One region of the Marinomonas sp. ATLA20 genome, then DNA from elsewhere that is predicted to be linked to it. Evidence: predicted binding sites of a transcription regulator. Region 1 holds the regulator's gene; each other region holds the start of a gene.

Region 1 (3,284 bases):
CTAAAAGACTATTGGCACTAAAGCAATGCAAGGTTTTTCCTGCAGTTTGCTAAGTATTGATCTGTGTCAGCTAATACTCTGTCACTAAAGGGTAAACTCCTATTAGAAATTTTAATAGGAACGCATCATGATTTGGGATTCTTCACTTATCGCTAAGTACGATTTATCCGGGCCCCGCTATACTTCTTATCCGACAGCGCCTCAGTTTGACTCTGGCATCAGTAAAATTGCACTGATTGATAAGATGTTAATGCCTTCTGAGGCTCCCCTTAGCCTGTATTTTCATATTCCGTTTTGCGCTCACCTTTGTTACTACTGTGCATGCAATAAAATTGTCACCAAACAGTACGAAAAAGGCGCAGAGTACGTAGAACTACTAGGTGAAGAGATGAGATTACGTAGTCTCATGCTGGATCATACAAAAGAAGTAACACAGTTACATTTTGGTGGTGGCACGCCGACTTTTCTGACTGAGGCGTTAATTGATGTCTTGTTTGATAATATTCAGCAAAATTTTAATTTAATTAATGACGGGACACAAGATTACAGCATCGAAATTGACCCAAGAGAAATTAGCCGATCTAAACTAAAATTATTAACTGAAAAAGGCATTAATCGGATCAGTATTGGTGTTCAGGATTTTGATACAAAAGTTCAAGAAGCCATTCACCGCGTACAGCCTATTGAAATGGTGTCCGACCTTGTCGAATATTCTCGCGATCTGGGCATCAAATCGATTAATTTCGATCTGATTTATGGCTTACCTTATCAATCTATTGAAGGCTTTAAAGAGACATTGGCTCATGTGGTTGAACTGTCTCCAGAGCGAATTTCTCTTTTTAACTATGCCCACTTACCTGATCGATTCCGCGCCCAGCGACGAATTTCAGATGACAGTTTGCCGATATCCAGCATAAAGTTAGACCTTCTAAAAATGAGTATCGAGTACCTGATTTCAGCCGGATATGATTATATCGGCATGGATCATTTCGCCAAACCTAACGACAGCTTAGCAATTGCGCAGAAGCAAGGTAAGCTACAGCGTAACTTTCAAGGCTATACAACTCATGCAGGTACAGATTTGGTTGCGTTTGGCGTCTCTGCCATAAGCGATTTAAATGGAGTCTACATTCAAAACCATACCGATTTATCCGCTTATAGAGCAAGTATTGAAAAGGGACAATTAGCCATCGCTAAAGGGTATATTAGTAATCTTGATGATAGAATTCGACATCAGGTTATAATGACGCTAATCTCACAATTTGAACTTAACACAGCCGTCATTGAGAAAAAGTATAATATTCACTTCTTTGACTATTTTTCTGATGAGGTTGAAGCTCTTGCTCCTATACTGGAAGATGGGATGCTAGAAATTAATCTTAGTGGAATGCAGACCACTATTCAGGTTACAGAGCGTGGTAGATTATTAATTCGCTGTATTTGTATGGCTTTTGATAAATATCTTAACGGCACTATAAAATATTCAAAAGTCATATAAGTCGGGATCAGGGAGATAAACATGTCAATGACACACACACAATCACGGTTCAACAGTACGCTTACCTCACAATGTCAAAACTGTAGCTTGAGCGCTCTTTGCCTGCCAATTGCGTTGGCGGATGAGGATATCAATAGATTAGACCAGATTATTGAACGAAAAAAACCCCTTAAGAAGGGGGAGTTTTTGTTTCGACAAGGTGAAGCGTTTGATTCTGTTTACGCAGTGCGCTCAGGAACCCTAAAAACCTTTAACATTACGTCTGTTGGAGAAGAGCAAATTACTGGCTTTTACTGTCCTAGTGAATTGGTAGGTCTGAGTGGTATTGACTCCAATATTTACCCTGTCTCAGCAAAAGCATTAGAAACAACCACGGTATGCGAGATTCCATTTAGCCATCTTGAAGAGTTGTCTTCACAGATACCATCATTAAAGCATCAACTATTTAAAGTGATGAGTCGTAAAATATCGGATGATCAACAAATGATGGTTTTGTTAGGAAAAAAGAATGCAGATGAAAAAGTAGCTTCTTTCTTATTAAATCTATCTAACCGATTCAAAAAACGTGGGTACTCAGCAAGCTCTTTTCGTCTATCCATGTCTCGTGGTGAAATTGGTAATTACCTAGGCCTTGCTGTAGAAACGGTCAGCCGTGTTATTACTCGTTTCCAGAAAAATGAGCTTATACATGTTGAGGGTAAGGAAATTGAGATAATTGATTTCCCAGAAATTCAAAAACTCGTTGGGGTTGCTAGTGATTGTGGTAAAATCGCGCGCATTTGAATCATAAAATGAGGCTATACTGTAATGCTCTACGACGATTTTTACGTTAAATCACTAATTCAAACAATAGAAGACTGGCCAAAAGAAGGCATTAGCTTTAGGGATATCACCCCTATTTTTAGCGATCCTAAAGGCATGAGAATGGTTGTAGATGCTTACGTGCATCGTTATATTGCAACTGATATCACTCATATAGCCTGTATTGATGCTCGCGGTTTTTTGATCGCAGCCGTACTTGCTTACGAGCTACAAAAACCACTGATTTTAGTACGCAAAAAAGGCAAACTTCCTGGTAAGACTATTTCGCAGAAATACGCTCTAGAATATGGTGAAGCTGAGTTAGAAATTCAAGAAGGCGCAGTGAAAGCTGGTGATGAAGTGCTATTGTTTGATGACTTGATCGCTACTGGCGGCACTCTATTAGCCGCTATCAAGCTATTAACGAGCCAAGGTGCAAATATTAAAGAAGTGGCAGCCATTATAGATTTACCTGATCTAGGTGGAAGCCAGAAGTTGAGAGACAGTGATGTACCTGTATTCAGCTTATGCGCTTATGATGGCGAATGATTTTTGTCAGTTAAATAAAAAAAGGTGGCAAAGCCACCTTTTTTTATTTATCAAATAGATTAAAAATCTACAGTGGCACCTACGGAAAGGCCTTTGCTACTTTCTTTACGGAACCCATCATCATATACAGTGACATTTCTGCCGTAGCTAATATAAGCTCGAGCATTTCGCATGGTCATATATTCTGCTCGGAATTCGTAAGTGTACATGTGGTCTAGGTTTGTAAAAGACAGCACTTCAGGTGAATAATATACTGAGCCGTAAATACTAACTCGGTTCGCTTGAGGTATTGTGTAACGGTACCAGCCACCTAATGCAAGCGCTATAGATAAGTCATCCTCTTCATCCAAGTTCGCATCAATCGCATATAATCGAGCACCAATACCAACCTGTAAAGGACCACTAGTATCTGAATCTTGCACACTTAAACCCAAAT
Region 2 (3,284 bases), on a different contig from region 1:
CAATTGGGTTGACCAGGTATCTAACACAGCTTCATTTAATAACGCGCCGGGGTAAATCAGCCGAGAAACCAAACGGCTTAAAGGCTGATAAATCACCGCCGCAACCACCAAAATCAGCAAGGAATACAACCAGAGTTGCCAACTGGGTACATTGGCCAGCGCCTGCAAACCAATACGACCAGACACCACGCTGATGACCGCGATCACACAGAGAATCACCAACATCATGGCAACCCAAAGCAAGGCCCGATTGGCAAAGGCATTGACCGACAAAATTTGATAGCGAACTACCGCATAAACCAACAATAGCAAATAGGTTGGCAGTAAGAGCATGGGATAGGGAAACCAGCTAATGCCAAAAGAAGGAAACACAAAACTGGTCGCTAACAACAGGCCCCAAGCGCCAACGCCAAACATGGCGAGAATGGAGCGTTTCTTATTACCAGAATGTCGATACCAACCAAACAACAACACCCCATGAGCCAAGATGCCGATCAACACCGTATAGGCAAGATTCCATGTCCCCGCCTCGGTAAAGATAAAAAAGGAACGTGTATCCAAGGTACTGATAGCATCGCCCGCGCCGATCCACCAGCTCTGTAACACCACCACGAAACTGGTGAGATAAAGCCAAGGCACCGCTTGATATAAGCGTTCAAGCATCGGCTCTTTGACTGGGCCAGAGTTCACAAAGCGAATGGCAAAATGTAGGAAAAAAGTCGGCATCAACGGATTAGCGAGAATAATGTGGATGCCAACTTGCTCATAGCCTTGGAACAACACCACATGCCCGAAGCACCAAATCGCCATCATAATCGCGAAGCCAGCTAAGGCTTGAAGATCACTCTGCTTTCGCGCTCGCCACAACAACCAAGCAGCGACCAAGACACCGCACACACTGGTCAGCAGCATGGCGACTTCAAACATCAACGATAATGTCAAAATCGTAAACCTCGTTTACACCAAAAAGTGAGAAAATCGTAAACCCTTTTTACATCACAAGCAAAGCTATAATTTTATCCTTTAAAATCAAATAGATGAAAATCAAAAATAATTGGCCTGTCCTTTGCTATACCTTGAGTAATTCTTGATTTATATCAATCTATTCTCAACTGATAGGGCTCACACCATGAATACTGGATTTTTACTGACCGAGGTCATCGCACTTTTTAGCATTGTAGGCTTGGCGCTATTACCTCTCGCTTTACAGCAAATGCGTACGCTAAAAATTAAGTGAAACGCCTAGCTTTAAACGAAATCTCTTAACGCTTACTGACACCCAAGGGAGCCAATATGGACCTCGACGTCGCCATTTTATCTCGCATACAGTTCGCCTTTACGGTGAGCTTTCACATTATTTTTCCCAGTATCACCATTGGTTTGGCGACGCTGATTGCCATTTGGGAAGGGCTGTGGCTAAAAACACACAACCCTTACTACTTGCAATTGGCCAAATTTTGGATCAAGCCGTTTGCCATTACGTTTGGCATGGGCGTGGTATCTGGCATTGTTTTATCCTATGAATTTGGTACTAACTTCTCCAAATTTTCGGAGATTACTGGCGCGGTACTTGGGCCGCTGATGGCTTATGAAGTGCTCACTGCTTTCTTCATGGAAGCCGGTTTCCTTGGCGTCATGCTATTTGGTTGGCAGCGCGTCGGCCGCAAGTTGCATTTCTTCGCCACTGTCACCGTTATGGTAGGTACTTGGATTTCTGCGTTTTGGATCATTGTGGCGAACTCATGGATGCAAACCCCCGCAGGTTACAAGATCATCAATGGTAAATTCGAAGTCTCAAGCTGGATGGAAGTCATCTTCAATCCGTCTATGCCTTATCGACTCACGCACATGCTAGTTGCGTCGTTAATCACCGCGACGTTTGTAGTAGCGGGCATCAGTGCTTACTACTTACTAAAAAAGAAAAACATTCCTTTTGCGAAAAAAGGCTTGTCCATGTGCATGTGGTTTGCCTTGGTACTAACGCCACTGCAAGCATGGATCGGTGATATGCACGGTTTGAACGTAAGAGAGCACCAGCCAACCAAGCTCGCTGCGATGGAAGGCATTTGGCCAGCGGAAGAAGAAAACGTGCCGCTGCTACTGTTCGCTATGCCGAACATGAAAACGGAATCAAACGATTATCAAGTCGGCATTCCAAACCTTGGTAGCTTGATTTTGACTCACTCTTGGGATGGCGCTGTACAAGGTCTAAAAGCCGTACCGCCAGAAGACAGACCTAATGTGCCGTTAGTGTTTTGGTCTTTCCGTGTCATGGTGGGTATTGGTTTTGGCATGATGGGCATCGCGGCGCTCGCGCTCTTATTACGTCGTAAAGGCCGTTTATATGAAAACAAAGCCTTCTTGTCACTCGTCACATTCTTTACGCCGATGGGAGTTATTGCGGTATTGGCAGGTTGGTATGTGGTGGAAATCGGCCGTCAGCCTTGGATTGTCTACAACCTAGTTAGAACATCGGAGATTGTATCGCCTCTTCCTCCAGAAAGAGTGCTGTTTACCTTGACCATGTTTGTCATCATTTACAGCTTACTGATTGGTGTTTATCTCTACTTCATGCGCAAGTTGATTAAAAAAGGGCCGCCGTCAATGGAAGCTCTCGAACAGCAACTGATTGGTATGAAAGCACCGGGCTATGCATTGGCTTGGGTAAAGTCGCTAACAACGAAAGAACAACAATTAATAGAACAGCAAGCAAACGATCAAACTTCACAAGCACAAGCACAAGGAGATAAATGATGGATTTGGCTTTTTTCTACTTCCTTGTCTTAGGCTTTGCCATCTTTATGTACGTGCTACTTGATGGCTTCGACTTAGGGATTGGCATTCTCTACCCTTGGTTTAACCAAGAAGGCGAGCGCGACCATTTAATGCGTTCTATTTCACACGTTTGGGATGGCAACGAAACTTGGTTAGTATTTGGTGGTGTGGTGTTGTTTGCGGCGTTTCCCGCCGCTTATGCTGGCATTACTTCGACTTTTTATCTGCCTATCATGCTTATGCTGTTTGCGTTGATCTTTCGTGGTGTGGCGTTCGAGTATCGGTTTAAGTCCGATACGTCTCGACCTTATTGGGATTTCGCCTTTAGTGCGGGTTCGGCTATCGCTGCGTTTTGCCAAGGCATGTTACTAGGATCGATTGTTCAAGGCGTACCAGTCGGTGTCGATAGCTTATCTAGCCTACACTGGCTAACGCCCTTTTCTATCCTAACAGGCTTTTCTGTAATGGCAGGTTATGCCTTGCTGGCCGCTTGTTATCTGTTTATGAAA
Region 3 (3,284 bases), on a different contig from region 1:
TCAGCAAGATAAAGACTTTGATGCTTCATTAGAGCAAGTAAGCATCAAGGATTTAACCGTTTCCGAACAGCTAGCAAAAGAAGGTAGCAAACAAACACTTCCACCACTGGCTCATGTTGGCAGCATTCAAGTAGAGCAATTGAGCGCAAATCAAGATGGCGCGAAAATCAAGCAGATTACGACAGACTCAGCCAAGGCCAGTCTCATTTTGGATACACAGAAACGTATAGAAAATCTCGTTTTTGTCGATGTAGAACAGCAAAAAGCACCTGAGCCAGTGCTCAAAAATCCAAACGTTCCAAGGGAAAAAGACGCCAACAATGCCATTAGCAGCACTCAGGACGGAGAACAGAATCCGGCATTTAAAGCACCTTACTACGTTGTTTTAGACGCTTACGATACTACGGGGAAATCCAGTATCTATATAAAAGACAATAGCATTTCACCAGCACTGCAACGTTCTTTAGACATAGATACATTGTCATTGCGTAACCTAAACACGCAGAAAAAAGATCAAGCCACCGTGTTGGCTTTAAAAGCACGCAATGGCAAATACGCTACGTTAACAAGCGATATCACCATTTGGCCTTTGGCAGACAAACTCACCTTAAAAAGCGACGTCGTTATTCGTGAAGCGGAATTGCCACCCTACTCCTCTTATATTGCCAGCGTTTTAGGCTACCAAATTGACTCAGGACAACTGGATCTAGACTTAAAGCTTAATGCAGATAATGGCGTGTTAAATGGCAACTCGCATATCGTATTAAGGGAGTTTGATCTGGGTGGACGCAAAGAAAGCAGTTCCGCTATCAAAGCGGGCGCTGTTCCACTTAACATCGCCGTCGGCATTCTTAAAGACAGAGACAACAACATTGATCTCGATATCCCCTTGTCTGGTGATATTGAAAAACCAGAATTTGGCTGGCAGGACTTCTTGCTTCTACCAGTTCGGAAAGCATTGTACAGCGCATCAAGCACATACTTAATGCAGACGTTTATTCCTTATGCCAATGTCATTAGCATTGCGCAATTTGCCGGTGATCAACTACTCAAAATCCGCGTAGAGCCTTTGATATTTGACGCAAAAGACGACGAATTAAACGACTCGCAAGACGCCTTTTTAAAACAACTTGTCGCCCTAATGAAAGACAAAAAAGACAGTCAGCTAAAAGCCTGTGGTGTAGCAAGCTATCTCGATCTAGGGCTTGAGAAACCACCAGTATCGATTGATAGTGATACACGGGAAGCCGCCAGCAACCTAGCACAGAAGCGCGCCGATCACTTAAAAGACTATTTGGTAAAAGAAGGCATCTCGTCATCACGAGTTTTCCTTTGCACTCCTGAAGTGGACCTATCTAAAAGCAGTAAACCAAGAGTAGAATTAAACTTCTAAGACCTCTTATTAACCGCTTTTAAAGTACATCAGACTTACCCCAAAAGCCGTGATAGAAAACCACTCTATCACGGCTTTTTAATGTCAAAAATACGCAAAGAAACCTGCGAATCAGTGCAACCTAATCTAGACTTAAACACCCTCCATTGAAAAGCAAAATAAACAGACCATAACTATATTAGAGCGTTTGAAATCCCTATCTGGGACATTTGCTAAACAGCCGACATCCCTTTGTAGCAAAGCAATTGGTCGATGTTTTAAAGACTCACTAAAACATGATCAACATCAAGAGAAGGCTACCCTAACTAGGTTAGTCTTTAACAAAAGCTAGCAAGTATAGGAGGCAATTATGCCGATTGAAGACCACAATTTAATAAACGAATTTCCTGAATATAAAGATGACATCCACCAGCTAAAAATGGACGATGCGCACTTTAAAAGACTTTATGATGAATATAATCACTTAACAAAAGAAGTGGAAAAAATGGAGCAAGAACTTACCCCAGCTCCAACCATGGAAGAAGAAAAATTAAAGAAGCAACGTCTACAGCTGAAAGACACCATACAAGGCTACATTAAAGCATCGAAACTCGCTGCTGAAAAAGCGTAACAACCTGCACCATAAACTCCTTATCAAAGAGCGGCTCTTACTTTAGAGACCGCTCTACTTACTTCCCAATAAACTAGCTCAGATCTTCCAGAAACTCACTTCTCTGCACGTCATTTCTAATACTGCATTAACGTTAAAACGGCCAATTTTGTATTTTGAAGCTTTTATAAATTCATTCTCATTTGAAAACGAATATCATAAACATTACCATACGCAGCTTATTCACTGACACTTGGTTTACCTATGACCTTAAGAACCACCTTAATGATGATGCAAGCCTGTGGAGCGCTTGTTTTTTCTACTGTGATTTTTGCCGAAAATACCGCCAATGACATCACACAAGACAGTTATCTCAATGATGGAGATAACAACGTTAAGGATGGATCCAACATAGAACTTCAGACTCTTCAGGTACAAGGCCGCGCACTGTCTTACTACAAGGAAGATGAAGCAGCACTTGCAACTCGCACCGCCACGCCGATTGATGAAACGCCTCAGTCTATTCAAGTGGTGACAGAAGCCTTGATTGAAGACCAAGCCGCACGACAAATCACAGATTTGTATCGCTCAATATCTGGCATGTCGCAAAACAACGTATCCACTGTAACCTTACGCGGCTTTAGCCAAGACGAAGTCTTGTACGACGGCCTTAAAGGCGACCCATTTGGTGACTTCTCTATTCCTCAACTGTTTACCATTGAGCAAATACAAGTCCTCAAAGGCCCATCTGGCGCAATCTACGGCGCGGGGGAACCTGGCGGTGTCATTAACTATGTAACGAAAAAACCGACTTATGAACAGAAAAACACCCTCAAAGTCAGCGCAGGTAACAAAGACTTCCTAAGTGGTAGCATCGAATCCTCAGGCCCAGCCAATGAAGACGCCTCGCAACGCTACCGTGTTGGAATCTACTCCGACGGTCAAGATTCCTACCGAAACAATGTGGAAGAAGAAAACCAGATTATTGACCTTGGTTATGCTTGGGACATCGATGAAAACAACACTCTTACCGTTCAATACACAGACATTCATCAATACATTTCTGGTGCCCGTTTACGAGGCATTCCAACCGATGACGATGGCAACTTCTTAGCGGATACTTCTTGGAACAATAACGAAAAAAGTGATTACCAAGAGCTCGATGCACAAGTCTTTCAGACTCGCCTAGACCACAGCATCAACTCATGGCTGGACAGCAACCTCTCAGTTCGTTACTTCGAAAACACCGAAGCCCAGAAATATCATGAAATAAACAAACTGATAGATAGCAATAGCGATGGC

Evidence for each region. The regulator FNR, encoded in region 1, switches genes on or off when oxygen is low (the NO sensors DNR and NnrR bind a similar motif). The targets are predictions, from matches to a motif close to TTGATNTANATCAA.
Region 2: AC2A4J_RS19550 (cytochrome ubiquinol oxidase subunit I) is a predicted target of FNR. The motif match lies at 1,088-1,101, and genes of this name have one in related genera.
Region 3: AC2A4J_RS07325 (HP1242/YdcH family protein) is a predicted target of FNR. The motif match lies at 1,669-1,682, and genes of this name have one in related genera.

Annotation. Positions count from the first base shown of each region.
Region 1 is NZ_JBXUKU010000005.1:330,922-334,205, reverse strand. It holds gene hemN (oxygen-independent coproporphyrinogen III oxidase) at 128-1,498, shown strand; gene fnr (fumarate/nitrate reduction transcriptional regulator Fnr) at 1,520-2,281, shown strand; gene AC2A4J_RS11220 (adenine phosphoribosyltransferase) at 2,306-2,848, shown strand; gene AC2A4J_RS11215 (YfaZ family outer membrane protein) at 2,908-3,284, opposite strand, start outside.
Region 2 is NZ_JBXUKU010000019.1:25,511-28,794, reverse strand. It holds gene AC2A4J_RS19555 (ATP-binding protein) at 1-942, opposite strand, end outside; gene AC2A4J_RS19550 (cytochrome ubiquinol oxidase subunit I) at 1,294-2,754, shown strand; gene cydB (cytochrome d ubiquinol oxidase subunit II) at 2,751-3,284, shown strand, end outside.
Region 3 is NZ_JBXUKU010000003.1:195,662-198,945, reverse strand. It holds gene AC2A4J_RS07330 (DUF748 domain-containing protein) at 1-1,393, shown strand, start outside; gene AC2A4J_RS07325 (HP1242/YdcH family protein) at 1,743-2,003, shown strand; gene AC2A4J_RS07320 (TonB-dependent siderophore receptor) at 2,247-3,284, shown strand, end outside.